Regions from separate parts of the Ruminococcus sp. AF17-22AC genome, predicted to be linked through region 1. Evidence: a T-box and tRNA genes for the amino acid it is inferred to sense, from the RefSeq annotation. Region 1 holds a T-box; the other regions hold tRNA genes.
The links. A T-box is a leader RNA that pairs with one kind of tRNA and senses whether it is charged. The one in region 1 lies ahead of thrS (threonine--tRNA ligase), so its partner is inferred to be a tRNA-Thr.

Region 1 (10,398 bases):
TTGACCCATATCTCTCATCCTGGAGTCCATATCACGGAGCTGCTTATGCAGTAACAGAATCTGTAGCAAGAATCGTGGCTACAGGTGGTGATTACAAGAAGATCCGCTTCACATTCCAGGAATACTTCCGTCGTATGACCGAAGATCCAAAGAGATGGAGTCAGCCATTCTCTGCACTCCTTGGTGCTTATGCGGCACAGATGGGATTTGGCCTTCCGTCCATCGGTGGTAAAGACAGTATGTCCGGTACCTTTAATGAGATTGATGTACCTCCGACACTTGTTTCCTTTGCAGTTGATGTAGCTAAGATCCAGGATGTGATCACTCCTGAACTCAAAAAAGCAGGAAACAAACTTGTATGGCTCCGTGCACCGCGTGATCAGTATGATCTGCCGGATTACGCAGGAATCATGGATCAGTACGAAAAACTCCATAACGATATCCAGAACGGCAAAGTTGTTTCTGCCTATGCACTGGATCGCCACGGTATTGCAGCAGCTGTTTCCAAGATGGCATTTGGTAACGCATTTGGTGTAAAGATCGAGCATAATCTGGATCCGAGAGATTTCTTTGCTCCGGGATTTGGTGACATTATCATGGAAGTTCCGGCAGACAAAGTTGGAGAACTTTCCATTACCTATACACTGATCGGTGAAGTTACCGAGGATGGCAAATTCTCCTACGGAGATACCGTGATCACTGAGGCAGAAGCTGTAGAAGCATGGAAAGGAACTCTGGAAAGAGTCTTCAAGACAGTTTCCGGTGAAGAAAATGAAAAACCGGCAAAAGATGAGCTGTACCATGCAGAAAACATTTATGTATGCAAACACAAAGTTGCAAAACCGCGTGTATTTATTCCGGTATTCCCAGGAACTAACTGCGAATACGACAGCACACGTGCATTTGAGAGAGCCGGCGCAGAAGTGGATGTCAAAGTATTCAAGAACCTGACAGCAGAAGATATCCATGATTCTGTAGAACTCTTTGAGAAAGCAATTGATCAGGCACAGATCATTATGTTCCCAGGAGGATTCTCCGCAGGTGATGAACCGGATGGTTCTGCAAAATTCTTTGCAACTGCATTCCAGAATGCAAAGATCAAAGAAGCCGTTATGAAACTGATTAATGAGAGAGACGGCCTTGCACTTGGTATCTGTAATGGTTTCCAGGCACTCATCAAACTTGGCCTTGTACCGTATGGTGAGATCTGCGGACAGAAAGAGGATTCTCCGACACTGACCTTCAACACCATCGGACGTCATATCTCAAAGATGGTTTACACCAAGGTTGTAAGCAACAAGTCTCCATGGCTTCAGAAAGCACAGCTCGGCGGTGTATACTGTAACCCGGCATCCCACGGAGAGGGACGTTTTGTTGCCAACGATGAATGGCTTGCAAAACTCTTTGCCAACGGACAGGTTGCAACTCAGTATGTAACTCCGAATGGAAACTTAAGTGCAGACGAAGAATGGAATGTCAATGGTTCCTACATGAACATCGAAGGTATCACAAGTCCTGACGGACGTATCCTCGGTAAGATGGCACACAGCGAGCGTCGTGGCGATGGAGTGGCTGTCAATATTTATGGAGAGCAGGATATTAAGATCTTTGAATCCGGTGTAGAGTACTTTAAATAATCGCAGGTGAGCTATAGTCAGATTATGTAATATTGGTCTGACCAAAAAGTGAAATCACCCATTGACAAATGGAAAGCATGTGGATATAATGGGTAACAGAATAAAGAAACACGTTGAAGAGAAGAGTAAACTGTGGAATGTTCCAGAGAGAGATACGCATGCTGAGAGTATTTTAACAGGAAGCAGTCGAAGACCATCTCCGAGTGACCCTAATACGGTCCGGTGATTCCGTTATCATCTTATAAGAGTGGCTGGATCTGCCTTATGACAGACGCAGCAAGCAGGGTGGAACCGCGAGTAGATTATTCGTCCCTTACAGTACATAAAGTGTATTGTAAGGGACTTTTTTGTGTAATAGAAAATTACTCCGTAATGTTCCTATTACACAAAAACGTTGATAAAATAAAGAAATCCATTCGTCCCTGTGGAAAAACTTACAAATTTATTCAAACACAAAAGGAGTTCAAAACTATGATCATCACATTAAAAGACGGATCAAAAAAAGAGTATTCAGAAGCAAAATCCGTAATCGACATTGCTTATGACATCAGCGAAGGTCTTGCACGTGCTGCATGTGCCGGAGAAGTAAACGGAGAAGTTGTAGATCTTCGTACAGTACTTGACAGTGACTGTGAACTGAACATTCTCACAGCAAAAGATGAAAAAGGGCTTGCTGTTCTTCGTCACACAGCATCTCATGTACTTGCGCAGGCTGTACAGAACTTATATCCGGAAGCAAAGGTTGCTATCGGACCGTCTATTGATACAGGATTTTATTATGACTTTGCTCACGAACCATTCTCTCGTGAAGACCTTGATGCAATCGAAAAAGAAATGAAGAAGATCATCAAGAAAGGTGCAAAGATCGAGCGCTTTACAAAATCCAGAGAAGATGCGATTGCATATTTCAAAGAGAAAAACGAACCTTATAAAGTAGAACTGATCGAAGATCTTCCGGAAGGAGAAGAAATTTCCTTCTATTCACAGGGAGACTGGACAGATCTCTGTGCCGGACCACACCTGATGAGTGTAAAAGGTGTAAAAGCATTTAAACTTCTTTCTTCTTCCAGTGCTTACTGGAGAGGCAGCGAAAAGAATGCAATGCTGACTCGTATTTACGGAACAGCATATGCTACAAAAGATGAACTGAAAGAACATCTGGAGCAGATGGAAGAAGCCAAGAAACGTGACCATAACAAACTTGGCCGTGAGATGAAAATCTTTACAACTGTAGATGTTATCGGACAGGGCCTTCCTCTGATCATGCCAAACGGTGTTATCATGATGCAGGAACTGCAGAGATGGATCGAAGATGAAGAGACAAAACGTGGTTATGTAAGAACAAAGACACCTCTTATGGCAAAAAGTGATCTGTACAAGATTTCCGGACACTGGGATCATTACAAAGACGGCATGTTTGTTCTGGGTGATGAAGAGACAGACAAAGAGGTATTTGCACTTCGTCCTATGACATGTCCGTTCCAGTATTATGTATACAAAGCAGAACAGCACAGTTACCGTGACCTGCCGCTGCGTTACGGTGAGACATCCACACTGTTCCGTAATGAGGATTCCGGTGAGATGCATGGTCTGACACGAGTTCGTCAGTTTACTATTTCCGAAGGACATTTGATTGTAAGACCTGACCAGATGGTCAAAGAATTCAAAGACTGTATTGCACTTGCACAGTACTGTCTGCAGGTTCTGGGTGTCGAAGAAGATGTAACGTATCATCTTTCCAAATGGGATCCGAACAACAGAGAAAAATATATCGGTGAGCCGGAAGTATGGGAAGAGACAGAACGACATATCCGTCAGATGCTCGAAGAACTGAACATCCCGTTTACAGAGGATGTCGGAGAAGCTGCATTCTACGGACCGAAAGTTGATATCAACGCAAAGAACGTATACGGAAAAGAAGATACTATGATTACAATTCAGTGGGATGCACTTCTTGCTGAACAGTTTGATATGTATTATATCGATGAAAACGGGGATAAGAAACGTCCGTGCATCATTCACCGTACGTCTATGGGATGCTATGAGAGAACTCTGGCATGGCTGATCGAAAAATATGCAGGTATGTTCCCGACATGGCTCTGCCCGGAACAGGTACGTGTGATTCCAATCTCCGAAAAGTTCAATGCTTATGCTGACAAGGTAGAAGCACAGATGAAAGAAGAAGGAATCCGCTGCTCTGTTGACAGACGTTCCGAAAAAATGGGTTACAAGATCCGTGAAGCACGTCTTGAGAGAGTACCGTACATGTTGGTTGTTGGTGCAAAAGAAGAGGAAGAGGGCAAAGTTTCCGTAAGAAGCCGTTACCTCGGTGATGAAGGAATGAAAGACCTCGGAGATTTCATGAGCGCGATCAAAGAAGAAATCAAAAACAAAACGATTCGTAAGATCGAGGTACAGGAAGAGAATAAATAATCTGTCGAACGGACACGAGAAATTCTTGCCATACGACACGCGGTTTTGACAAAATCCGCACCCCCTGTCACCTATAATGAGTTCACTTACCAAAGTGAAGGATTTATAGGCTGCAGGGGGCTTTTTTTATGTATCAGAATGTATACATAGATGCTGTATTTGCGGCAAACTTTCTGATGGATTATATTCTTCTGCGACTGACCGGATTTTTTATAAGAGAAGGCAGGAACAGATGCCGTTGTCTTATGGCAGCGGCAGGCGGAGCGCTTTTTTCAAGTATCAGTCTCTGTATACCGGCAGAACAGATTCCACGAATGTGGGGCATTGTAGAGATTTTCTGTGCGGCAGGAATGCTGATACTTGCATACAGGATCCGGTCCTGGAAAAGACTTGCAATGGCGGTTCTGATATTTTATGTGCTTGCATTCTTGAGCGGTGGGATCTGGACGGAAGTGATGGGAAATATCCGAACGACCGGAGTGATTTTTGTATTGTGTGCGTTTGGAACCTATCTGGGAATCAGTCTTCTGATTCGAATCCTGGACAGCGCAGAACATATACGAAGCGGCTCTTATCCGGTAGTGCTTAAATATCAGGGAAAGGAGATGAGTACAGAAGGATTTCTTGATACAGGAAATCATCTCCTGGATCCGATAAGTGGAACACCGGTGTCTGTCGCATCGTGGAAATGTATGAAGATACTTTTTTCGGAAGATCTGACAGAAAGACTTGCAGGCCTGCAGGAAAAGCCTGAGAAAATAAAAAGTACGGAGATAGCCGGGCTTAAGCCACACTATCTGTCCTGCCGGACCGTGGGACGGGGAGAGCGGCTGCTTCTGGCTGTGACACTGGAGGAACTTTGTATTCAGATCCAAGGGAATACGGTTCATATAAAAGAGCCGGTTGTCGCACTGTCACCGGAACCTTTTGCTTTGGGAAAAGAATACGAAGTATTACTGAATTCCAGATTATTGCATTAGGAGGGGCAGGATATGAGCAGATCGGCAGCAGGGATGGATTATAGTCCGTTTCAGGTTTTTCAGAAATTAGTTCTTTCAAGATCGAGGGGACTGTATTATATCGGAGGGAGTGATGTCTTACCGGCACCACTGGAACCCAAGAGAGAAGCTTACGTGATCAGTAAGCTTAAAACAGAACAGGAACAGGAGGCAAGATCCCTGCTGATCGAGCATAACTTAAGGCTTGTGGTGTACATCGCGAAGAAATTTGACAATACGGGAGTCGGAGTTGAGGATTTGATCTCAATTGGTACGATCGGGCTTATCAAAGCAATCAATACATTTAATCCGGTCAAAAATATTAAACTTGCGACATATGCTTCACGTTGTATAGAAAACGAGATCCTTATGTACCTGCGACGCAACAGTAAGACAAGAATGGAGGTTTCGATTGATGAACCGCTGAATGTAGACTGGGATGGCAATGAACTTCTTCTGTCGGACATTCTTGGAACAGATGAAGATGTGATTTCAAGACGACTGGAGGACGAAGTAGAGATTACGCTGCTTGCAAAAGCAATCAATAAATTAAGTCCGAGGGAACAGACAATCATCCGTCTGCGATTTGGACTGAATAATGCGGAAGGAAAGGAAAAAACGCAGAAAGAGGTTGCGGATCTTCTGGGAATCTCACAGTCATATATTTCGAGGCTGGAAAAGCGGATCATGAAACGCCTGAAAAAAGAAATAGTAAAATACGAGTAAGGTGTTAGGCGAAAAACTCCGTGCATATACATAAAAATAAAAGATGCAGAGGTGTAACTGCATGAAAAAATACAGAATCGAACTGACAATGGCCTGTCTGCTGCTGGTATGTTTTTACCTGTTATCCAGACAGGCCGCTGTTATTTCCGTCAATCAGGCAGAAACGACGAAGGGGGAAGCCGGGCCGCTGATTCTTGTTGATGCGGGACATGGCGGAAGCGATCCGGGAATGATCGGCATGGGAGGACTGGAAGAGAAAGGTATCAATCTTTCAATTTCGCTGTTCCTTCGGGATACACTTGAAAAATCCGGATATTCAGTCATCATGACAAGGGAAGAGGACAAAGGCCTGTATGACAGTGGGGCGGCGAATAAAAAAGTACAGGATATGCAGCGTCGGGTTACAATGATTCAGGAACATGCACCGGTGCTTTCTGTCAGCATTCACCAGAACAGCTATCAGGATTCAGGGGTGCATGGACCGCAGGTGTTTTATTATGAAGGTTCTGTGGAAGGAAAAAAACTTGCAGAGGCAGTCCAGAACAGTTTGAACCAGAACCTGGAAGTGGACCGCCCGCGAGAAGTGAAGGGAAATACCAGTTATTATCTGTTGAAAAGAAGCAGCGGACCGCTCGTGATTGTGGAATGTGGTTTTTTGACCAATCCGGAGGAAGCACAAAAGCTTCAGACAAAGGAGTATCAGCAAAAAGTTGCCGGTGCAGTCACGGAAGGAATCCGTACATATCTGAATGTGCAGTAAAGAGCAAAACGTGTAGATATTGTGAACTTCTACGAAATAAAGGAAGTTTGTTTGCCATACGAAAATTCCTTTGCTATACTGTTGCTGTATGAATGGAAAGTATTTTATACAGAGATTTACAGAAGAGGTGTATGATGTTAGGTGTTATTTATTTAATCCTGTGTATGCTCATTGGAAAAGAACTGGCAGGACTGCTGCTTTCAAAAAAAATAGGATATAATCAGATCTGGCTTACTCTGGCAGCAGCTTTTGGCACAGGCGTACTTATAATGGGATGGGCAACCTATATGACTGCATGGGCAGCAAGCGAGGCCGGTGCAGTCCATCCGCTGATCTATGCAAATGCAGTTGTCATGGCTGTGGCGGTATTGATAGTGGTGATCCTTTACTGGAAAAGATACCATAAGGCGGGGTCTTTTAAGGGGATTTTGGAAACAGGGATGATTACGGAGCGCAGGCTGTTTCGAAAAGAAGCAGTGTTTTTCGGTGCTTTACTGGTCTTTCTGACCTGGATCATGTTTTATGTCTTTTTTATCAAAGACGGAGTGCTGTACAGTGGTTATACAGTTTACGGGGATTATGCACCGCATACAGCGATGATGCGGTCTTTTTCTATGGGAAACAATTTTCCGACACAGTATCCGCATTTTGGCGGGCAGGATGTAAAGTATCACTTTATGTTCCAGTTTTTTGTGGGAAATCTTGAATTTCTGGGACTGCGTCTGGATTTTGCGTACAATGTGGTAAGTGTTCTGGCACTTCTGGGATTTTTGATTTTTCTGTATCATATGGCGAAGCGACTTGCCGGAAGTTTTGCGGCAGGAGTACTGACAGTGTTTTTCTTCTTTTTCAGAAGTTCTTTAAGTTTTTTTCGCTTTGTTATAGAACATCTGAATGCAGGAGACCTCTGGGAAACACTGAGAGATAATACGACATTTATCGGTTATACGACAAATGAAAACTGGGGTCTCTGGAACTTTAATGTATATCTGAATCAGCGCCATCTGGCATTCGGACTTCTGATCGTTGCAATCGTGCTCTGGTTATTTATGGACTGGCTCGAAGTCGGATGCAGCGCTCCGGAGACTGGTATCCGTTGGATAAAAAAACGCATTTTTACAAAGAAAGCATGGCTATGTGTGCATTCAGAAACTGCACTGCTTGCCGGTATGATTCTGGGTCTTACTTCTTTCTGGAACGGAGCAGCAGTGATCGGCGGTCTTCTGATTCTGATGGGATTTGCTGTATTTTCCGATGGGAAGCTGGATTATCTGATCCTGGCGGTGACAGCAGTGATTTTTTCGGTGCTTCAGACAAAGATCTTTATCTGGGGCGACGCGGTAAGTCCGTCCTTTTACTGGGGATTCCTGTCAGAAAATAAAAGTATTACAGGAGTACTCTGGTATCTTATACAGATGAGCGGAGTCTTTTTTGTGGGAGCTGTGCTGATCGCGTTTTTTCTGAGAGAACGCAGGCAGAGGGCTGCACTGGTAAGTTTTTTCTTTCCACTGATCTTTGCATTCTGTATGTCACTGACTCCGGACATTGCAGTAAACCACAAATACATTATGATCGCGTATGCGTTCCTTGCAATTTTCTGGAGTCTTGCAGTTCTTAATTTGTTTAAAAGACAACTTTGTTGCAAGATCGTGGCGGTACTTCTTGCCGTTTCGCTGAGCATTACGGGAATTTATGATTTTATAGTTATTTTAAAAGATAATGATTCCGGGCATCGTGTGACTGTGAATCAGAAGAGTGAACTGACGGGGTGGCTTGCAGAGCATCTGACTCATAATGATTTGATCCTGACACCGGAGTACAGCATCAATGAAGTGACGATGTCCGGTGTGATGATGTATATGGGCTGGCCGTATTATGCGTGGTCTGCAGGGTATGATACATATGACCGTGCGGCGAAAGCAAAAGAAATCTACAGCTCAACAGATGAGGCGGCAATAAAGAAGCTTGTCAAACAGGAAAAAATCACATATATTCTTTATGAAGATGGAATGCAATACGAGCAGGAAGCCTGCAGAGAAGATACGATTGCCAGTGCGTTTACGCTGGTTTATGAATCAGAAGATGGGAGAATAAGGATTTATGAAACCTGAAACGATAACCAAACAGATTTTTAAAATAATACCGGCACTGTTGCTGGTCGCACTGTCAGCATTTCTTCTGCAGGGAGATGTGTGGACATTCTGGACATGGTATTTGCTTGCACTGGTACTTGGTGTGGCTGCTATGCCGCTGACCGGGCGACTGTTCCGGAGATTTCAGGACAGAGGCTGGATGTTTTCAAAAGTGACGGCGATTGCCGTAAGTGGTTTCCTTACCTGGTTTCTGGTTGCGGTAAAAATTATTAAATTTACGACAGTCACCTGTATTGTGGTGACGCTGGTCTGTGCGGCAGCTTCACTTATTTTGTATGGCAGGGAACAAAAAGCCGGATTTGAATGTATTCCGTTTGCACATCTTGATCTGGTATATGCAGAAGAACTTCTGTTTTTTACAGCATTTCTTCTCTGGACGTATTTTGCTGGATTTCATCCGGCAGCATATGGTACAGAAAAATTTATGGATTATGGTTTCATGGAAGCCATGATGCGAAACAAAACACTGCCGGCGACAGACCTCTGGTATTCACAGGGAAAAATAAACTACTATTATGGCGGACAGTATTTTGCTGTATTTCTGACGAAGTTATCCGGCGCAAAAGTAGAACTCACTTACAATCTGATGAGGACATTTGTTGCTGGTCTTGCTTTTGCAATGCCGTTTTCGCTGGTGCATCAGATGGTAACTGACCGTCTCGGAAGGATCAGAACCGGATGGAAAAAGGCACTGCCATCCGTAACCGGAATCCTGGCGGGAATCTCTGTTTCCATAGCCGGCAATATGCATTATGTGGTTTACGGACAGATCATTCCGTTTATCCAGAAATTAAAAGGTGAGGAAGTCAGCAGCTACTGGTTCCCGGATGCCACACGTTATATCGGATTTAACCCGGATGTAGAGGATAAGACAATCCATGAATTTCCATGCTATTCCTTCGTACTTGGAGATCTGCATGCACATGTGGTCGATATCATGTTTGTGTTACTTCTTCTGGGGCTTCTCTATGCGTGGATGAAGAAAGTAAGGACGACGGAACTTTCAGGAGAAAGTATGAGCAGGAGGGGATTCTGGAAAAAACAGCTTCTGATGCCGCAGCTTCTGGCAGCAGGTGCACTCCTTGGAATGTTCCACTGGACGAACTACTGGGATTTTGTAATCTATTTTGTGGTAACCTGCGGAGCGACGCTGTTTATGAATATCATCGGGCAGAAGGGAAAAATCAGATGGGTACTTGGAGTAACTGCGGCGCAGGCTGTGGAAATCATGACACTGGCAACCGTGATCATCCTGCCGTTTACGTTGCAGTTTGATACCAGCAATATGGTACAGGGAATCGCACTTGCGAAGCATCATTCTCTGCCACATCAGCTTCTGGTGCTCTGGGGACTGCCGGGGATTTTGACAATTCTGTTTGTAGTTTCTCTGCTTATTGAGAAATTACGAGGAGCAGAGCAGAAATCACTTTATCATCTGCTTACATCGATCAGGCTGCCGGATCTTTTCGCAGTACTTATGGGACTTTGCGCGATTGGGCTTGTCCTGATTCCTGAACTGGTATATGTCCGTGATATTTATGAGAATGGCAATGCCAGGGCAAATACAATGTTCAAACTGACTTATCAGGCATATATAATGTTTGGTATGACGATGATATATGCCATCTTCCGTCTGCTTGTCATTGGCAAAAACAAGATTCTGAAAGTGCTGGCATTCATTGGACTGTTTT
Region 2 (10,398 bases), on a different contig from region 1:
TGAGGCGCTGATGGGCTATTTATATTTAAAAGAGGATTACACACGGATGCTCACTTTGATCCGTATGGGAATCGGAGAGGACATTTTATGAGTGAACAGATAGAAGGACGCAATGCGGTATTGGAAGCTTTCCGTTCCGGAAAATGCGTGGACAAGCTTTTTATCCTTGACGGATGTCAGGACGGACCGGTGCGTACGATTGCAAGAGAAGCACGCAAGACCGATACAATCATCAACTACGTGTCAAAAGAACGCCTGGATCAGCTCAGTGAGACAAAAGCACATCAGGGTGTGATCGCGCAGGTTGCAGCGTATGAGTACAGTACAGTGGATGAGATCCTTGCCCGAGCAGAAGAAAAAGGTGAAGCCCCATTTTTGATTCTTCTGGACAATGTAGAGGATCCGCACAATCTTGGTGCAATCATCCGTACTGCGAATCTTGCCGGTGCACATGGCGTTATCATTTCGAAGAGACGTGCAGTAGGTTTGACATCTACTGTAGCAAAAACTTCTGCAGGTGCAATAAATTATACACCGGTTGCGAAGGTAACAAATATTGTAAGAACGATTGAAGAACTGAAAGAAAAAGGCATCTGGTTTGTCTGTGCAGATATGGGTGGAGAAATCATGTATGATCTGGATCTGACAGGACCGATGGGTCTTGTGATCGGAAATGAGGGAGAAGGTGTCAGCCGTCTGGTACGCGAAGCATGTGATTTCACAGCATCCATACCGATGAAGGGAGACATTGATTCGCTGAATGCTTCTGTGGCAGCAGGAGTCCTTGCTTATGAAATTGTAAGACAGAGACTGGTAAAAAGCAGCAAATAAAAGGGGAAACAGAATGAGCCGTTACGATCAGTACAGCGACGAAGAACTGATTTTCAGACTGCGACAGGGAGAGATGGAAATATCTGATTATCTGATGGAAAAATACAAGGAGTTTGTTCGCAAAAAGGCAAGAGCCATGTTTTTAATCGGAGGAGAAACAGACGACTTGATTCAGGAGGGAATGATCGGACTTTTTAAGGCAATCCAGAATTACCAGCCGGATCGGGAGGCGTCTTTTCAGACATTTGCAGGTTTATGTATTGACCGGCAGCTTTACAGTGCGGTACAGAATTCAAACAGGCAGAAACATCTTCCGCTGAATACGTATATTTCGCTTAGCAATGAGGAAGAATCTGAGCATCTGGAAGGCTCGTGGGATTCCCGCACAGAAGACCCGGAATCTATTGTGATTGATCAGGAAAGTACAAGAAATCTGGAACTGAAGATCAGCAAGGCCTTAAGTCCGATGGAAAATAAAGTGCTGGATTATTATATGAAAGGATACGGCTACGTAAAGATTGCGGAGATCATGGGCAAAACACCGAAATCCATCGACAATGCGCTGCAGCGTATCCGAGGTAAGATTCGCAATTTTTCTCTTCCTTTTTTGATACAAAAGTAGTAAAATAACACTAACATTATTCAGAGTATCGGATAGATGGTTTCTGTATATGAAAGGAGATACGAAATTATGGCAAAGATTAATAAATATTGGGGATTTGTAGCAGTCGGAGCAGTTGCTGCCGCAGCAGCAGGAGCAATCGCGGCACTTGCATTCCGCAAAGACCCGCTGGATGATTTCGAGGATTTTGATGAAGATTTCGAGGATGAGACCGAAGAAGAAACATCAAAGTCTGAAGAAAAGAAAGAAACATCAGAAGCTTTTGAAGCATGGGATGAGGCTGAAGATGCTGTAGAAAAGGCTGTAGAAGAAACTGCTGAAACAGCAGATGCCGAGCATGCAGTAGAAGAAGCAATCAAAGAAGAGAAAGAAGAACAGGAAGAAGAATAAAACTGAATCCGGTTCAGTTTAATAATAAGAACTATGAAGATAACAAGAGGCAGGTCGATTGACCTGCCTCTTGTTTGTTGCATCATTCATTTCCGAAAGAATTATTTCGGAAGACGGAAAGAACTCTTAAGGGATACAATACGGTTAAATACCGGTGCACCTTCTTTGGAATCATGGATATCTGCACAATAGAATCCGTTTCTTACGAATTGATAGCTGTCGTAGCCTTTGGCTTCCATAAGCGCCGGCTCTACGTAAGCGGTAACGGTTGTAAGGGAGTTCGGATTTACGTTCAGGGATCCATCTTCTTTATTGTATACGCCTTTTTCTTCATCTACGATGTTTTCATAAAGACGTACAGTTGCCTCTTTTGCGTTGGTAGCTTCTACCCAGTGAATTGTACCTTTTACTTTACGTCCGTCCGGAGCGTTACCGCCTTTGGTAGCCGGATCGTAAGTACAGTGTACAACACGTACAGTGCCGTCATCATCTGCTTCATAACCGGTACAGGTAACAAAGTATGCGTTCATCAGACGAACTTCTGTACCGAGGAACAGTCTCTTGTATTTACGCGGCGGGTCGATCATGAAATCGTCGCGTTCGATATAAAGTTCACCACTGAATGGAATCTTACGGGTTCCGAGAGCTTCGTTTTCCATGTTGTTCGGAGCATCCAGATATTCTACCTGTCCTTCTGGATAATTGTCGATCACAAGTTTGACCGGATCCATGACAGCCATCATACGAGGACGTTTTAATTTGAGGTCTTCACGAATGCAGTACTCAAGCATTGCGTAATCTACAGAGCTGTTTGCTTTGGAGACACCACAGAGATCTACAAACATTTTGATGGATTCCGGAGTGAAACCACGTCTACGCAGTGCGGCGATGGAAACAAGACGAGGATCATCCCATCCGTCTACGATGCCGTCTTCGACCAGCTTCTTGATGTAACGTTTGCCTGTTACGACATTTGTAAGGTAAAGCTTTGCAAATTCAATCTGTTTCGGTGGCTGCGGATATTCAAGCTCACGTACTACCCAGTCATACAGTGGACGGTGATCTTCGAATTCAAGTGTACAGATAGAATGTGTTATACCCTCGATTGCATCTTCAATCGGATGGGCGAAGTCGTACATCGGATAAATGCACCATGTATCGCCGGTCCTGTGGTGAGTCATATGAGCCACACGATAGATGACCGGATCACGCATGTTCATATTCGGAGATGCCATGTCGATCTTTGCACGGAGAACTTTTTCTCCATCGGCATATTTGCCTTCTTTCATTTCCTCAAAAAGCTGAAGGTTTTCTTCTACGGAACGGTTACGGTACGGGCTTTCTTTACCAGGCTCTGTCAGAGTACCACGATACTGGCGGATCTCGTCAGCAGTCAGGTCACAGACATAAGCCTTGCCTTTTTTGATCAGCTTGATCGCTGCTTCATACATCTGACCGAAATAATCGGAAGCGAAGAAAAGTCTGTCCTCCCAGTCAGCACCGAGCCATTTGATATCTGCTTTGATAGATTCTACAAATTCACTTTTTTCTTTTGTAGGGTTGGTATCATCAAAACGCATATTAAACTTGCCGTTGTATTCTTTGGCAAGTCCGTAATTTAAAAGAATGGATTTGGCATGTCCGATATGGAGGTATCCATTAGGTTCCGGTGGAAAGCGGGTGTGGACAGTGTCGTAAACGCCATCAGCCAGATCCTTGTCAATGATGTTTTCAATAAAATTTTTAGAAACGGTTTCGTTATCCATCTCTTTCCCTCCTGAATGGTTCTTTAAAGGTTAATCATATCATAAAAATGTGGAATTTAAAAGATTTCCTGAGAAAAATATAGAAAAGAAAAAAAGTTAGAACAGATCATAAAATTATTGAGATCAGGTATATTGCTTTACGGAAACACATATGTTATAATGCCAATAGGCAAAAATGAATTATGTTCCAACTATGGACGACAAAACGAGAACCCCAGTGTTGCAGCACTGGGGTTCTCTATTCCTATTTTGGGTATGGAAGGCTTAAATCCATAGGCTAGTTACCGACTACCGCTTGTCTAACCATTTGTTGATGAGGTGGCAAACCACACCAGCCGTAACAGCGATTAAAAATGAAATTATGTATTCCAACTATGTTCACCCCCTTCCTTTACCTGTCTAGGGGTGGTAACGTTATTAGTATATCATAAGTTGGAATAAAATGGAACGTCTTGTGCTGATACGGGGATGAAATGTTACTTTTTATGAAGCAGAAAAGTTGACGAAAATCCTTTGCAGTATCAGGGATAAACGTCAACTTTTTGTTTGCAGAAAAATGCTAAAAAATGAAGGTACAATTTTAAAAATTAATTTCTTCAAATAATTGAATAACGCTTAAATGAATCTTTAAAACGATACTGCACATTGTCAGAATAAATATACATAACGAGTGCTGTTTTTTAGCTGATGTCGCACTGCTGCCACAAAAATGGAACTGGATGAAGCAAGTGGAGAATATAAAGTTGCAGGACAGAGAACCATGCAGGATTTTACTGACGGATTAAACCTGTCAATGCCGATGGTTCAGGCTATGTTCGGGAAGATACCTCTGATTCCGTCTTAAAAAAAATCATTAAGGAGCCGGAAGAGGTTGTTTTTACTGAAGATGAATTTCCGGTATATACTGAATATCTGGAAAGGTACTTAGATTAAAAAAAGCTTGGAATATTCTATTTATCATAAAAAAAGAAAATCCATTGATCGGAAGAAAGAAATTTTGAGTAATATTCCAGATTTTCAGGCACAGAAAATGCCTAAAATAGGGTGAACACATGTTTTGATTACTATTTTGACTACTATTTGATACCGAAACATCCGAAAACCCTTTAAAATAGGCAAAAAAATAAAGCTGCTGACGGGAATCGAACCCGTGACCTCCGCCTTACCAAGGCGACGCTCTACCGACTGAGCCACAGCAGCATTTACATATTTGAGGGCAATTTACCGCTCACAGTTGATTATAATATCAGAAAAACAATATACTGTCAACAGGTAATTTTAAATTTTATTCCATATAATAGGGAATGTGATCAAAATATGAAAATTGTTTTTCGCGGTTGCACGATTTTGAGGGACAGGGTATACTGTTACCGAAGTAAAAAATGAAAAGGAAGATCTTTATGAGAAAAATCATACTTGCATCTGCATCACCGAGGCGACGTGAACTGCTTGCGGCGGCAGGTGTTATTTTTCAGATATGTGTATCGGAAGGCGAAGAAAAAATCACAGCAGAAAATCCGGATGAGATTGTCTGTGAATTATCTGCCCTGAAGGCGGCGGAGATTGCTTCGAAGTTTGAATTTGAAGATGGTACAGTGATCATTGGAGCAGATACCATTGTTTCTTATATGAATAAAATTCTGGGCAAACCGTCAGATGAGCAGGATGCATTTGAAACATTGAAGATGCTGCAGGGAAATACACATCAGGTATATACCGGTGTGACAGCCCTGGTCAAAAAGTACGGAGAATGGGAGAAACATTCTTTCGCAGAACGCACGGATGTTACTTTTTATCCGGTGACAGATGAAGAAATTCGTACATATATAAAGAGCGGGGAACCAATGGACAAAGCTGGAAGTTACGGGATTCAGGGAAGCTTCGGCATCTATGTAAAGGAAATTCAAGGCGACTACACCAATGTAGTCGGTCTTCCGGTCGGAAGACTTTTTTATGAAATGAAGAAACTGGGAATTGAGTTAAGAGGATAAACAGATGATAAAAGCATGTATTTTTGATCTCGATGGAACGCTTGCAAATACATTAGAATCCATGGCATATGTGGCAAATGAGATTCTGGAAAAAATGGAACTGACACCGCAGCCGGTGCAAAATTTTAAATATTACAGCGGTGAAGGTGCAGATATGCTGATCAGGCGATGCCTGAAAGATGCAGGTGATCCGGAACTGACACATTATGATAAGTGTCGAAGCCTCTACAGAGAGAAATTTGATGCAGATCCACTATATAAGGTTGTTCCATATGATGGAATTATGGAAACACTGAAAAAATTGAAAAGTCATGGAATGAAGCTGGCAGTCTGCTCAAATAAACCACATGTGGCAGCAGTAAAAGTAATTTCACAGATGTTTGACGGATATTTTGATCTTGTGATTGGACAGAGCGATGCGATACGCAGAAAACCTGCACCGGATGGCCCGTTAAAGGCAGCACAGGAGTTTGGAGTGACACCGTCAGAATGTATGTATGTGGGAGATACCAAAACAGACATGGAAACCGGAAATGCAGCCAAGATGCATACGGTAGGGGTACTATGGGGATTCCGCGACCGCCGGGAACTTGAAAGTAACGGTGCAGAAGTAATTGCAGAAAAACCGCAGGATTTACTGAAGATATGTGAGGAATGGAAAAATGATTAAGTTGGTTGCGAGTGACCTGGATGGAACGTTATTAATGAAAGGTGCGCAGGGCCTTCCAGAGGATATTTTTCCACTGATCAGACAGTTAAAAGAGTTAGGGATACTTTTTGTAGCTGCAAGTGGACGCCAATATGCCAACATGAAAAAAATGTTTGCTCCGGTAGCAGATGATATGGCTTTTATCTGTGAAAATGGTGGGCTGGCAGTTTATCATGAAAATGTAATGTATCAGAATTATTTTGATCAGAATCTGGTCAGAGAAATTGCAGAGTGTATTTATAACAGGAAAGGATCAGAATTTACCTGTTCAACCAAAGATTTCTACTATATAAAACCAAAGACAGAACATTTTCGTGACCTTATGCTTCATGTGGTTGGAAATGTCTGCATGGAAATTCAGAGCTTTGATGAAATAAAAGAACCATGCATGAAACTGGCAGTATATGAGCAGGGCGGACTGCAGGAGGACACTATTTACTACTGGAGAGAGCATTTTGGTGATAAATGTACAGTTGTAACTTCTGGGACAGCATGGGTGGATTTTATTCCTTTTACTACAAATAAGGCGAGAGGACTGGACGAATATCAGAAAATTCTGAATGTTAAACCAGAAGAATGTATTACATTCGGAGATGAGTATAATGACATTGATATGCTGAAATCAGTTCCATATGGTTTTGCGATGGCACATGCGAAACCGGGAGTAAAAGAAGCGGCAGCATATGAAACAGATAGAGTACAGACGATATTAAAAAAGCTGATCAAAGCAAAAGGAAATATAGAGGAGGTGTTGGAATCGTGTATTCAAAAGAAGCAGTAGAGGTTTTCTTAAAAGATCAGAGCAGACTTTATGATGAACCGGTCGCAGAGACATCGGAGGAAGCTCTGGAATTTCTGGAAGACTGTATGGCGGTAGAAGTGGAAAATATCAAAGAAGTCAGAGCGTATCTGGATGAGGCAGGTGCTGATGTCAGTGGAATGACTGATGAGGATCTGGAAGAAGCGTGTGAGGTATTTACATTGCCATCCGGTGGATATCTGATTGTAGAAGCCTGAGATTTGAAAATCTGAAAACAAAAGAAATATTGTGGAAATATCCCTGTCCGGTAATGAATGGATGGGGATATTTTATGTCCGTAAAATAAAAAAACGGTCATCCGGGAAATATTAACAGAGTGTAAAACATAAATTACATCCGTAAAAAATGCTGTGGTATAATTCTTTACAGAAGAAGGGCAGAATGCCCCACATAAAGATAAAATAATATAAGACGTAATTTCAGATCGCTTATAAAAAGAGACTAAAAGGAGGGTGTGTTATGCGGAAAGAGAGAGTTCTTGCAGTTATTATGTCAGTGCTTATGGCATTATCTATGCTTCCCATAACCGTATTTGCGGCAGAGACGACCGCTTTGAACGGAAAACTGAATATTCAGGGAATCGCAGCAGAAGGAAAGACTCTGAGTGCCGATTTTAAAGAAGTTAATACTGAGGGAATGACAGAGGATGATGTCACTTATCTCTGGTCCAGAAAGACGTTTGATGACGAGGCAGCGGAAAATGCAGGGGAAACTCCTGAATTGAAAGAGCTGGGCAAAGAGAAGACTTATACAGTAACACAGGAAGATATCGGTTCCAAGATCGTGCTGACAATTACCGGCAAAGAAGAAAACGGTTATAGCGGCACACTGACAGTAACTTCTGATGAAGTGGTTGATGCTGAGAGCGGAGCTGCACTTGAAGCTGCAGCAGAGGCACAGAAAGAGGATGCTTCCGAAGAAACAGGAGAAGATCAGACAACTGATGAGGAGAGTACCGACGATCAGCAGGACAATGCAGATAGTACCGAGGATATAGACGCTGCGGGCACAGAAACGGTAGATGAGATACCACCTGCGACTTCTGATGATCAGCAGACAGAGGGACAGGTGACAGAAGAACAGCCGGAGCAGACTGGTGAGATCCAGGAAGTACCGACAGAGGATACGTTGGTAAAGGATGACCAGATGGAAGACAATCAGCTGACGCAGGCGGATGATTCTGCTGAGGGAGAAGATAAGGCCGGTACTGAAACGGTAGATGGAATTCCGCCGGCAACTTCCGATGATACCTATCCGGCAGAGGATGGAAATAACGGAACGACAGAAGATCCATCGAACGAGAATCCATCAAATGAAGAGCCGTCAAACAAAGATTCATCAAACGAAGAGCCGTCAAATGAGAATCCGAGTCAGGTAACCGCAGATCAGATTACAATCGGAGAAAAAGACAGCCTTACACCAGATTTCTCTTTTGTACAGGGCTATACGACAGATGATGCTACAGCAGCGCAGAAGACAGTAACATTTACAAATAATAGTGATACAGCAGTGGCTCTTTCTGTTACTGTATCAGGTGATGAGAATCAGGCAGCAACGGCGGTTTGGGCTGAGCAGACAGACGCGCAGACGAACACAGTTACAGTGGATCCGGGTGCATCAGCAACACTTACGATTACACCGGTAACCGGACTTGGCGCAAATGCGAATCCATATCAGCAGACATTTACGGTCAATAATGTCAATGATCCGGCAGCGATGATAGCTACAATCACTGCTACTGTGACGGTACAGGATATTTCACATGACCTTACCCCGAATCCGAATGAGCCTCTGGACTTTGCAACTGCAAAGAAGGGTTATTCTGCAGTTGATGCGAAGACGATCACTTATATAAATAACGGAAATGTACCAGAGACAGTAATTATGCCGGTGAGTCAGAGTGGAAATTATGAGATCACTACAGAAGATTCTCTGACACTGGCGCCGAATGGAGAAGGCAGAATCACATTTTCCGTACGTCCTAAGGCAGGTCTGGCAGTCGGCAGCTATACAGAAACGATTAAAGTAGCAACAAAAAGCGGATTTGAAGCAACAACTCCGATTTCTGTAGCGTTTCAGGTGATTAAAGATACCGCGACCATTACGAAGATTCAGCAGCCAGCGGCTGTCAGTGGACTTCCGAACGGAACCGAGAAAAGTGCTTCTTCATTGAATCTTCCATCCGCAGTTGTGATTGAAACAACAGCAGGCAATATGAAAGCGGCTGTTTCCTGGAATGTGAAAGGGTCTTCCTACAGACAGTCAGCAACAGAGGAACAGAACTTCACCGTATCAGGAACGATTACTCTTCCGGACGGTGTAGACAATGACAATAATCTGAATCTGGCGACATCTATAGATGTCAATGTAAAGGCATATAGTCCGAAAATCGCATCTGCCGAAAATAATATAATCACCGGAATTGATTACAATGGTGTATATACGACGCAGTCAAAGATTTCCTTTACGGCAGTAGGTGCCGGAATGGATAATACATCTCCGCGTAATGGAGACACACGTTATGAACCGAAGTCATGGACTGTACTCAATAATACTCTGGGATGGGATGCGGCACCGTATACAGCATCTTTTGGTCTGGCAAAGAGTGGAGACTACACATTAAAAGTTAATTTTGAACAGCAGAAGTACGATGGTAATTCCTGGCAGCCGACTAATACAACAGATACACGTCAGGTATCATTTTCTGTTACGAAAGCTAATGTAACAGCTCCGGGCGCTGATCTGACACCGGCAATCAGCAGGACAGGCGCCGTGAAGACAGGAGATAGTACGCAGATTCTTCCGTTTATATGTATTCTGATTATTGCAGCCGGAGCAATAGGCGGAGTTGTGTTTTACAAAAAGAAAAATAAAAACAAATAAATAAAAAAGTTTTTTGTTAGCACTCATTTTAAATGAGTGCTAATTTTTTCTTGACTTTTGGAAAAAAGGGGATTAGTATATAAAAAGATGAAAAAACGAATTTAAGGAGTGTGGATAATATGGCTGAAAAGCATGGAAATTTATCAATCAACAGTGAAAATATTTTCCCGATCATTAAGAAATGGCTGTATTCTGACCATGACATTTTTGTTCGAGAACTTGTATCCAATGGATGTGATGCAATCACAAAATTAAAAAAACTGGAAGTAATGGGTGAATATACATTTGCAGATGATTACAAACCTGCAGTACAGGTTGTAGTTGATTCAGATGCTAAAACCCTGAAATTCATTGATAACGGTATTGGTATGACTGCCGATGAGGTA
Region 3 (10,398 bases), on a different contig from region 1:
GCTGGCTACAGAAGGACCTGTGGTACTGGACTGCTGGATCGATCAGGATCTCAGCGTGTTCCCGATGGTGCCGGCAGGTGCAAGTCTTAATGATGTATTTGACGAGGAGGATATGAAGAACAATGAGCAGAGTGTATAATTTTTCTGCAGGACCGGCCGTACTGCCGGAACCTGTGCTGAAAGAAGTCGCAGCAGAAATGATGGATTACCAGGGAAGCGGCATGTCCGTTATGGAAATGAGTCACAGAAGCCCTGAGTTCCAGAAAATCATTGATGATGCAGAGCAGGATTTAAGAGATCTGATGAACATTCCGGACAACTATAAGGTATTATTCCTTCAGGGCGGTGCATCACAGCAGTTTGCCATGATTCCGATGAACCTTATGAAAAATGGAGTTGCTGACTATATCGTTACCGGTCAGTGGGCCAAAAAAGCTTACCAGGAAGCACAGAAATACGGAAAAGTAAACAAAATTGCATCTTCCGAGGACAAAACCTTCTCCTATATTCCGGACTGCAGCAATCTTCCGATCAGCCCGGATGCAGATTATGTATACATTTGTGAAAATAATACAATTTACGGAACAAAATTCAAAACACTTCCGAACACAAAAGGCAAAACTCTGGTAGCAGATGTTTCTTCCTGCTTCTTATCTGAGCCTGTAGATGTAAGCAAATATGGCATTATCTATGGTGGCGTTCAGAAAAATATCGGACCTGCAGGTATGGTTATCGCGATCATCCGTGAAGACCTCATCACAGAGGATGTTCTTCCGGGAACACCAACCATGCTTACATACAAAACGCATGCAGATGCAGGCTCCCTTTACAATACCCCGAATGCTTACTGCATTTATGTATGTGGCAAAGTCTTCAAATGGCTGAAAGCTATGGGCGGTCTGGAAGAAATGCAGAGAAGAAATATTGAGAAAGCAAAAATTCTCTATAATTTCCTTGATCAGAGCAAACTCTTCAAAGGCACAGTAGAGCCGGCTTCCCGTTCTCTGATGAACGTTCCTTTTGTTACAGGTGACAAAGACATGGATGCCAAATTCGTAAAAGAAGCAAAGGCAGCAGGTCTTGTAAACCTCAAAGGACACAGAACAGTAGGCGGTATGCGTGCAAGTATCTATAATGCAATGCCAAAAGAAGGCGTAGAAGCTCTCGTTGCATTCATGAAAAAATTCGAGGAGGAAAATGCATAATGTTCCAGTATAAATGCCTCAATCCAATTTCCCAGACAGGTCTCGGACTATTTGGAGAAGAATACAAACAGACAGAAGACCTGAACAATGCCGATGCAGTTTTGGTAAGAAGTGCAAAAATGCATGACATGGAACTTCCGGAGCATGTCAAAGTCATCGCACGTGCAGGTGCTGGTGTCAACAACATTCCTGTTGACGCGTGTGCAGAAAAAGGTATTGTTGTATTTAATACACCGGGAGCAAATGCAAACGGAGTCAAAGAGCTTGTCCTTGCAGGTATGCTTCTTGCTTCACGTGATATCGTTGGCGGCATCGAATGGGTAGCACATGAAGAAGATAAAGAACATATCGACAAACTGGCTGAAAAACAGAAAAAACAGTTTGCAGGATGCGAGATCAGCGGTAAAAAGCTTGGTATCATCGGTCTCGGTGCAATCGGAGCCATGGTTGCAAACTCTGCAACACATCTTGGTATGGAAGTTTACGGATATGACCCTTTTATCTCCATTGATGCAGCGTGGAACCTTTCCAGAACCATCAAACACAGCAAATCTCTGGATGAGATCTACAGCCAGTGCGATTACATCACCATCCATGTACCGCTTACCGATAATACTCGCAAGATGATAGACAGAGAGGCTTTCACAAAGATGAAAGACGGTGTTGTACTTTTGAACTTTGCGAGAGATCTTCTTGTAGATGAAGAAGCATTGATCGAAGCACTTGACAGCGGAAAGGTTAAGAAATATGTAACAGACTTTGCAAACCCGCTGGTTGCAGGAAGACAGGGAATCCTTGTAACACCACATCTTGGTGCATCTACAGAGGAATCCGAAGAAAACTGTGCAGTAATGGCAGTGAAAGAAGTAAGAGATTTCCTTGAAAACGGAAATATCAAAAACTCTGTAAACTTCCCGAACTGCGATATGGGAACCTGTGTAGCAGTCGGACGTATTACCATTGCTCACAAAAATATCCCGAACATGATCAGTCAGTTCACAAAGATTCTCGGAAGTGAAGGTCTGAACATTGCCGACATGACCAACAAGAGCCGTGGCGGATATGCATATACCATCATTGATCTGGAAAGTGCAGCATCCAAAGAGGCACTGGATGAACTGAGAGCAATCGAAGGTGTATCCAAAGTACGTGTGATCAAATAATCAAGAGGAGTACCCCGTAGCCATAAAAAGTCCCGGACATAATTGTCCGGGGCTTTTTTGCTGTCTATATAAGTTTTACTTACGGCTTGCAATAAAGTTTTCGACTTCTTCGCGTGTCGGCATGACTCTCAGAGCACCTTTACGTGTGGTGATCAGAGAAGCAGCAGCGTTTGCAAAGGTAAGCAGTTCTTTTAAGTTTTCTTCGGTCAGATCCTCAAGGCCGTGGTCAAGTACATAATTTAAAGTGCTTGCGCAGAAGGTATCGCCTGCGCCGGTCGTTTCAATCGTGTTTTCCTGAAGGAACGGAGCAACTTCTACACGCATATTTTTATAATAAGCACGGCTTCCGTCTTTTCCCATAGTGACAAGAATAAGTGGAATGTTGTATTTTTCCTGAATCATGGCAGCGCCTTTGTCGTAGTCTGTGGTTCCGCACATAAATTCCACTTCGTTATCGGAAATTTTTAAGACGTCGCATTTGGACATGCCATATTCAATCTCTGCTTTTGCATCATCCAGAGATTTCCAGAGTGGCGGACGCAGATTTGGATCAAAAGTGATGATGCATCCGGCATCTTTTGCTAGTTCGATGGCATGGCGTGTAGCCGCGCGCACACCTTCATGAGTTGAAGAAAGTGTACCGAAATGGAAAATACGGGAGGACTGGATCAGATCTCTCTGTACTTCCTCTTTTGTAAGCATCATATCGGCACCCGGATCACGGTAGAAAGAAAAGTCGCGGTCACCGTCCGGATATGTATGAACGAAAGCGAGTGTTGTGTGGTAGTTTTCGTCAAGAATCAGATTACGCGTATCGATACCGACTTCCTCCACCGCCGATTTTAACTGATTACCAAACATATCTTTACCGACTTTGCCGATGAAAGCTGTTTTTTTGCCAAGACGCTCCAGCATGGCAAGTACGTTGCAGGGTGCACCGCCCGGATTGGCTTCCATCAGAGGATTTCCCTGAGAACTTTCTCCATTTTCTGTAAAGTCGATCAGCAGCTCACCGAGAGCTGTTACATCAAACTGTTTTTTTTCCATAGGATTAAAACCTCCTTAAGTAACTGTAGTTTTTCTTTTTAGAAAGAAAGATACTATCATCAATTTATCGTAGTAAGGTTGTTTTGTCAAACTAATTTCGTTCTTTTCTTTATTTTTTACAAAAAAAATGCTAAACTAAAACAGAGGATTGCAATTCAGGAGAAAATCCTGATGAAATAGAGACAGGAGGGACTTTATGGAAAGCAAAGTATATAAATATATGGATTGGCCGGAGATTGAAGCGGTTGTTTACGGGGAAGAGGCAGCACCGCGTGATCTGATGGCACCGCGAATGACAGCCGATGGAGTATTGGTACAGGGATTCTTTCCGGATGCAGACAGTGTGGAAGTACTTGTAGATACAAAGACTTACACGATGGAAAAACAGGATGAGGCGGGATATTTTGCAGTAATGCTTCCTATGCGCAAGATTCCGTCATACCAGTACCGTATCACGAAAAGCAAAGAAGTCCGTACGGTGGCAGATCCATATGCATTTCCTGTACAGATTACCGAGGACGAAGAAAAGGCTTTCTGTGCCGGTGTGTATTACCATGCATATGAAAAACTGGGAGCGCATCCGAAAGAGATAGACGGAGTGACAGGAACCAGCTTTGCTGTATGGGCACCGAATGCACTTCGTGTCAGTGTAGTCGGAGACTTTAATAACTGGGATGGCAGATGCCATATGATGCACCGTATGCCGATGTCAGGAATCTACGAGCTGTTTATTCCCGGAGTTGGGGATGGTGCAGTTTATAAATACGAAATGAAACTAAAAGGTGGTACGATCCAACTGAAATCGGATCCGTATGCAGTATGTACGGAACTCCCGCCGGCATCTGCATCTGTTGTCAAAGACCTGCGTAATTATGTGTGGGATGATGCTACGTGGATGGATGCACGTGAGAAATATAAAGACCGTCATCAGCCGGTATCTATTTATGAGACAAGCCTGACCGCCTGGGAAAATGCGCAGGAACTGGTCGATTATGTAAAAAAACTGAAATATACCCATGTGGAACTTCATCCGGTGATGGAATATCTGAATGAGGATTCCGGAGAGTACAGCACCTTTGCTTACTATGCACCGGATCGTCGGTTCGGAATGCCGGAAGATTTTCAGCAGCTTGTCAATGCACTTCACAAAGAGAATATCGGTGTAATTCTGGACTGGACACCGTCACACTTCCCACGTGAGGAAGGTGGACTCGAACTTTTTGACGGTACACCGCTTTATGAAAATCCAGATCCGTCCATGGCAATTCATCCGATGTGGGGAACTCTGTTATTTAATTTTGACAGCCCTATGGTTAAGGATTTCCTTCTTTCCAATGCGTTTTACTGGATGGAATTTTATCATGCAGATGGTCTGAGACTGGACGATGTCGATTCTATGCTGTATCTTGATTTTGGCAGAGAATATGGACAGTGGAGACCGAATATCTACGGAACAAATGAAAATCTTGAAGCAGTAGAATTTCTGAAACATCTGAATTCCATACTGCAGAAAAAACTGCCGGGAACGATGACTATCGCGCAGGAGGACGGTCTCTGGTCAGAACTGACAGGAAGCGTGGAGGATGATAATATTGGTTTTTCTTATAAATGGAACAACAACTGGGCAGGAGATTTCCTGAATTATCTGTCCAAAGATCCGATTGAGCGCCAGTATGTCCATGACCAGCTGACATTGTCTATGCTGTACACGTACTGTGAGCACTTTGTGCTTCCACTTGGAAGCCGCCAGACCGGCGACCAGGAAAGCTTTATGGCGAAACTTCCTGGGGATAATGCGCAAAAGATGAGTCAGATCCGTGCGGCATATTCTTATATGATGCTTCATCCGGGATGTAAGATGATGGCACCGGATAAAGAAGCACCGGAAGAACTTCAGAAATTTATTCATGATCTGAATGAACTGTACGTTTCACAGCCGGCTATGTATCAGATGGATGGTGATTATGAGGGATTTGAATGGATCCAGCTTATGAAATATGAAGAAAATGTCCTGACATTCCTTCGTAAGACGGAAAACCCGGATGAAACACTTCTGGCAGTTTGCAACTTTGCGGCAGTTCCATATGAAAATTATCAGGTGGGAGTTCCTTTCTATGGAAAATATAAAGAAATCTTCAACAGTGACCGCAAAGAATATGGCGGACAGGGAATCGTTAATCTGCGTGCAAAGACCTGCAAGCAGGCAGAGTGCGATGAGAGAGAGTATTCTGTTACATTTAAGATCCCGGCACTTGGTGTAGCTGTATTTTCCTGCACACCGGGAAAGAAACCAGAGAAGCTTGCAGTAGCTGCGAAGAAGCCGGAAACAGCAAAGAAAACAACCCGAAAAGCAGCCGCGAAGAAAGACAGCACAAAGAAAGCAGCCGCAAAGAAGGTTGCTGCGAAGAAAATACCGGCAAAAAAGACAACAACAGCCCAAAAAACAACAGCGAAAAAGAACATAAAAAAAGATATTGCAGTATAATAAAACAGCCGTCAGTTTGAAACTGGCGGCTGTTTTTGGAAAAAAAATAAAGCTGAAAATGGGACTCGAACCCACGACCCCTTCATTACGAGTGAAGTGCTCTACCAACTGAGCTATTTCAGCTTATGTTTAGACACAAAATATATTATACCGTATTTCAGCAAAATTGCAAGAAAAAGTTTTTCAGTGGGCATGCATTTTTTTCAGTGCTTGCAATGAGTAAAATTTATGTTATGATAGGAGAATATGAATATATTATTTATATAACGTATTAACTCATAAAAGCGTTGCGAAATGAGAAGCATCTACAGAGGGAGATGAGTTGAATGATAGATGAAACCGAGAAATGTATTCTCGAACGAATAGATGCGCACAGAGAACAGATTATTGCATTTGCAGAGGATATTGCTGCACATCCGGAGCCAGGGTTTGAAGAAGTACGGACGGCCGGAAAAACGGCAGAGTTTTTGAAATCTCTCGGTTATAAATTGACAGAGAACCTTGCCTTTACCGGGGTAAAAGGTGAGACGAGGCGAAAAGACGGTCCGACGCTGACTGTGATTGGCGAGCTGGATGCGATCGGATGCCATTCTCATCCGATGGCTGACAGACAGACCGGGGTTGCTCATGCCTGCGGACACCATGCACAGATGGCAGCGATGATCGGCTGCGCGATTGCAATGGCTGATCCGGAAATACAGGAAGAGCTGGATGGCAATGTGAATTTTCTTGCGGTTCCGGCAGAAGAATATATTGATGCAGATAAGCGTACCCGCCTGAAAGAAAAAGGAATCGAATTTTGTTGTGGTAAGAGTGAGATGATCCGAACAGGGGTATTTGATGATACAGATATTGCACTTACGACACATGTGCATATGGTCCCGGTAAAAGAAGATTTTTACCTTGGAAATCCTCCATGCAACGGCTATACGGCAGAGCAAGTGACAGTACGGGGAAAGGCAGCACATGGGGCGATTGATCCGTGGAATGGAGTAAATGCCTTAAGCATCACGACCAGTGCAATCCAGATGATGGGGCTGATGAGAGAGACTTTCCGGGAGGAAGATCATGTGAGACTTCACAATGTGATCCGTAAGGCAGGCGATGTGATCAACAGTGTGCCGGATGAGGCAGTCATTGAGACGAAGGTACGTGCGGCATCATTGGAGCGGATCGAGCAGGTTATGGAGATGGTAAACCGTGCGTATGCCGGCTCAGCCTATGCTTTTGGTGGGAAAATAGAAAGAGAAGTCCTTCAAGGCTATATGCCGATTCTTCCTCGTGAGGCAGATGAAGCGCTGATTGAGGCGGCAAATGATCTGGGACTCGATTATCGCACAGTACAAAAAGGCGATTTCAATAATGCCTGTACCGATGTAGGGGATCTGAGTCACCTTCTTCCGATCGTTAATTTTACTTTTAAAGGATTTGAAGGTAAACTACACGGGGCTGACTTTAAGATCACCGATCCGGAAAAAGCTTATATTTTGCCGGCGAAGCTTCTGGCACTGACTGCATATAAGCTCCTTCGAAATGGCGGAGAAAAGGCAAAAGAAATCAAAGACAGCTACACACCGTTTTTTGATAAAGACAGCTACATACAATATGTAAAGAAAATCACAGAGAAAAAGGCTGATTAATATAATAAGAAAAACAGCAGGAGGACAGACAGAAGAAAAATGACAGAAAAATGTTTGGAATTAAAAGAGATAAAAAAGTCGTTTTCAAAAGAAGAGACCGTATTGAAGGAGATCAGTCTTTCGATTGATAAAGGAGAGTTTATCACGCTCCTTGGATCTTCCGGCTGCGGAAAGACGACAACACTGCGTATTATAGCAGGACTTGAAACACCGGATTCCGGGAGAGTATTCCTTGATGGCAGAGATGTGACCGGCCTGGCACCGGAGGCGCGTGATGTCAATACAGTATTTCAGAATTATGCACTCTTTCCGCATATGACAGTTGCAGACAATATCGGATATGGACTGAAACTGAAAAAAACACCGAAAGCGGAGATTAAGAAACGTGTATCGGAGATGTTGGATCTCGTGCAGCTTCCGGGATTTGAGAAAAGAAAGCCGTCCGAGCTATCTGGAGGACAGAGACAGCGTGTGGCAATCGCAAGAGCACTGGTCAATAATCCGAAGGTCCTTCTTCTCGATGAACCTCTTGGTGCTCTGGATCTCCAGCTTCGCCGTGCCATGCAGCTTGAACTGAAGAAATTACAGAAAAAACTTGGTATTACTTTTATCTATATCACGCATGATCAGGAAGAGGCCATCAATATGTCTGATCGTATCGCAGTTATGAATCAGGGTACTTTCGAGCAGATCGGAACACCGGATGAGATTTATAATCATCCCCAAACGAGCTATGTAGCGACATTCGTTGGAAATGCCAATATCCTGAAAGGTACAGTGGAAGGAAGAGAAGGTGCAGACCTTAAGATTGCCATTGCCGGAGGCAGCGTTCTTGTTGTATCTGAAGGCAGAGAACTTAAGGTGGGTAAGCCAGTTACTCTGGCTGTTCGAAGCGAAAATCTGATCTTTGATGAAAACTGCGGAGAGGGCCTTCCGGCAGAAGTTATTGAAAAAAGTTTTGCAGGTGGTCTTCTTCGTGTGGTACTGAAACTTGCAGACGGAACAGAAGTTGTTGCAAACAGACATGGCATTGATGCAGGTGTGGAGCCGGGACAGAAAGTAACCTGTTCCTTTGCAGCAGAAAATGCGGTTCTGGTTGATCTTCCGGACGAAGCAGAAAGAGGGGCAGAAGTATGAAAAAACAGAAATCCGGCTCTGTCTGGATGATCCTGCCACTGTATATTTTTACGCTGATCTTTGTTGCGGGTCCTCTGCTTTATATGGTTGCCTTAAGTTTTGCACAGCCGAAGGCAGGACATGGTGTAGAATGGATTTTTACCCTTGATAATTATCGTAAAATCCTTGATCCGGTATATATGAAGACATTTACAGGATCCTTTCAGCTGGCGGTAACCAGTACACTCATCATTTGTCTGCTCGGTTATCCGTTTGGATATTTTATGGCAAAGCTGTCTGATAAATGGAAAAAACGTGCGATGATCTTTCTGATGCTGCCGTTCTGGGTAAATTCACTGATACGTCTTTATGGATGGATGATAATCCTGCAGACAAAAGGACTTTTAAATCACGTATTAAAAAGTCTGGGACTGATTGAAAAGCCTCTGAGGATCTTGTACAGTTATCCCGCAATCGTAATCGGTATGACTTATGTACTTTTGCCGTTTATGATCCTTTCTGTATACTCGAGTGCAGAGAAACTGGACTGGTCACTTGTAGAAGCAGCAAGAGATCTCGGCGCAAGTCCGATGAAGGCTTTTTGGACGGTGTCTTTTAAACTGACACTTCCGGGGCTTTTATCCGGGGTGATCCTGACATTTATTCCGTCCATGGGACTGTTTTTTATTGCAGATATCCTCGGAGGCAACAAAATCGTCCTTGTCGGAAGTCTGATTCAGGAGCAGATGACAAAAGGAAATAACTGGCCGTTTGCAGCAGCACTGGCAGTTGTTCTGATGGTTCTGACAACTCTTATGATCATGTTGTATCGTAAAATAACAAATGCAAAAGAATTGGAGGGTGTGGGATGAAAAAGAAAAATTCAAAACTCTCCGGATTTTATCTGGGTCTAATTTTTGTACTGATGTATCTGCCGATCGCGGTCGTCATTGTATTTTCATTTAATGAATCAAAATTCCCTGTAAGATTTACCGGATTTTCACTGAAATGGTATCAGGAACTGATTCATGATGATGCGATGCTGGAAGCACTGGGCAACAGTTTATTCCTTGGTGTGATAAGCTGCTTTGTCTCCGCAGTGATCGGAACTCTGGGTGCGGTCGGCCTTTCCAGAATCCACTGGAAAACAAAAGGCATTTTGGAATATATTTCCATTCTTCCGCTCATGATTCCGGAAATCATTCTCGGTATGGTCCTGATGGCATTTTTCTATATGATGAATCTGCCGTTTGGTATGCTGACACTGTTGATCGGCCATACGGTATTCTGTGTGCCGTATATTCTGATGGAGGTCAAGGCAAGACTTGCGGGTATGGATCCTTCGCTTGAAGAGGCGGCCAGAGATCTTGGAGCCGGACCGTTTCGGGCTTTCTGGGACATCATTCTTCCGCTTATTATGCCGGCAGTTATGTCCGGATCACTTCTGGCATTTGCTATGTCCATGGATGATGTCGTAATCAGCATTTTTATTAACGGACCACGTCTGGCAACTCTGCCGATTAAAGTGTATACGCAGATCAAGACAGGAGTTACACCGGAGGTAAATGCCCTATGTACAATCATGCTTGTCTTTACGGTTCTGATTTTATTCGTTTATACAATGATAGGCAAGGTGACAAAGGGAAACAACAAAAACAGCTAATAAACTCTTTTCAATAAGGGCAAAGTAAGTTATACTGAACATGTCTGGACTTTGTAAAGAGGTTATCTAGAGACAAGAA

Region 2: it encodes a tRNA-Thr, which carries the amino acid that the T-box ahead of thrS (threonine--tRNA ligase) is inferred to sense. The anticodon was not compared.
Region 3: it encodes a tRNA-Thr, which carries the amino acid that the T-box ahead of thrS (threonine--tRNA ligase) is inferred to sense. The anticodon was not compared.

Annotation. Positions count from the first base shown of each region.
Region 1 is NZ_QRXT01000005.1:143,858-154,255, reverse strand. It holds gene DWW86_RS09350 (phosphoribosylformylglycinamidine synthase) at 1-1,637, shown strand, start outside; T-box leader at 1,742-1,954, shown strand; gene thrS (threonine--tRNA ligase) at 2,109-4,070, shown strand; gene DWW86_RS09335 (sigma-E processing peptidase SpoIIGA) at 4,199-5,050, shown strand; gene sigE (RNA polymerase sporulation sigma factor SigE) at 5,084-5,794, shown strand; gene DWW86_RS09325 (N-acetylmuramoyl-L-alanine amidase) at 5,856-6,554, shown strand; gene DWW86_RS09320 (hypothetical protein) at 6,686-8,665, shown strand; gene DWW86_RS09315 (DUF2298 domain-containing protein) at 8,655-10,398, shown strand, end outside.
Region 2 is NZ_QRXT01000002.1:391,892-402,289, forward strand. It holds gene DWW86_RS05120 (Mini-ribonuclease 3) at 1-91, shown strand, start outside; gene rlmB (23S rRNA (guanosine(2251)-2'-O)-methyltransferase RlmB) at 88-831, shown strand; gene DWW86_RS05130 (sigma-70 family RNA polymerase sigma factor) at 845-1,453, shown strand; gene DWW86_RS05135 (hypothetical protein) at 1,523-1,843, shown strand; gene DWW86_RS05140 (glutamine--tRNA ligase/YqeY domain fusion protein) at 1,945-3,609, opposite strand; gene DWW86_RS17295 (hypothetical protein) at 4,319-4,453, shown strand; tRNA gene DWW86_RS05145 (tRNA-Thr) at 4,737-4,809, opposite strand; gene DWW86_RS05150 (Maf family protein) at 5,010-5,600, shown strand; gene DWW86_RS05155 (HAD family hydrolase) at 5,605-6,270, shown strand; gene DWW86_RS05160 (HAD family hydrolase) at 6,263-7,090, shown strand; gene DWW86_RS05165 (glyoxalase) at 7,069-7,326, shown strand; gene DWW86_RS17300 (hypothetical protein) at 7,589-10,012, shown strand; gene htpG (molecular chaperone HtpG) at 10,132-10,398, shown strand, end outside.
Region 3 is NZ_QRXT01000001.1:96,843-107,240, forward strand. It holds gene ilvB (biosynthetic-type acetolactate synthase large subunit) at 1-139, shown strand, start outside; gene serC (3-phosphoserine/phosphohydroxythreonine transaminase) at 123-1,205, shown strand; gene DWW86_RS00530 (phosphoglycerate dehydrogenase) at 1,205-2,368, shown strand; gene DWW86_RS00535 (carbohydrate kinase family protein) at 2,444-3,415, opposite strand; gene glgB (1,4-alpha-glucan branching enzyme) at 3,612-5,900, shown strand; tRNA gene DWW86_RS00545 (tRNA-Thr) at 5,951-6,023, opposite strand; gene DWW86_RS00550 (amidohydrolase) at 6,227-7,540, shown strand; gene DWW86_RS00555 (ABC transporter ATP-binding protein) at 7,580-8,677, shown strand; gene DWW86_RS00560 (ABC transporter permease) at 8,674-9,528, shown strand; gene DWW86_RS00565 (ABC transporter permease) at 9,525-10,319, shown strand.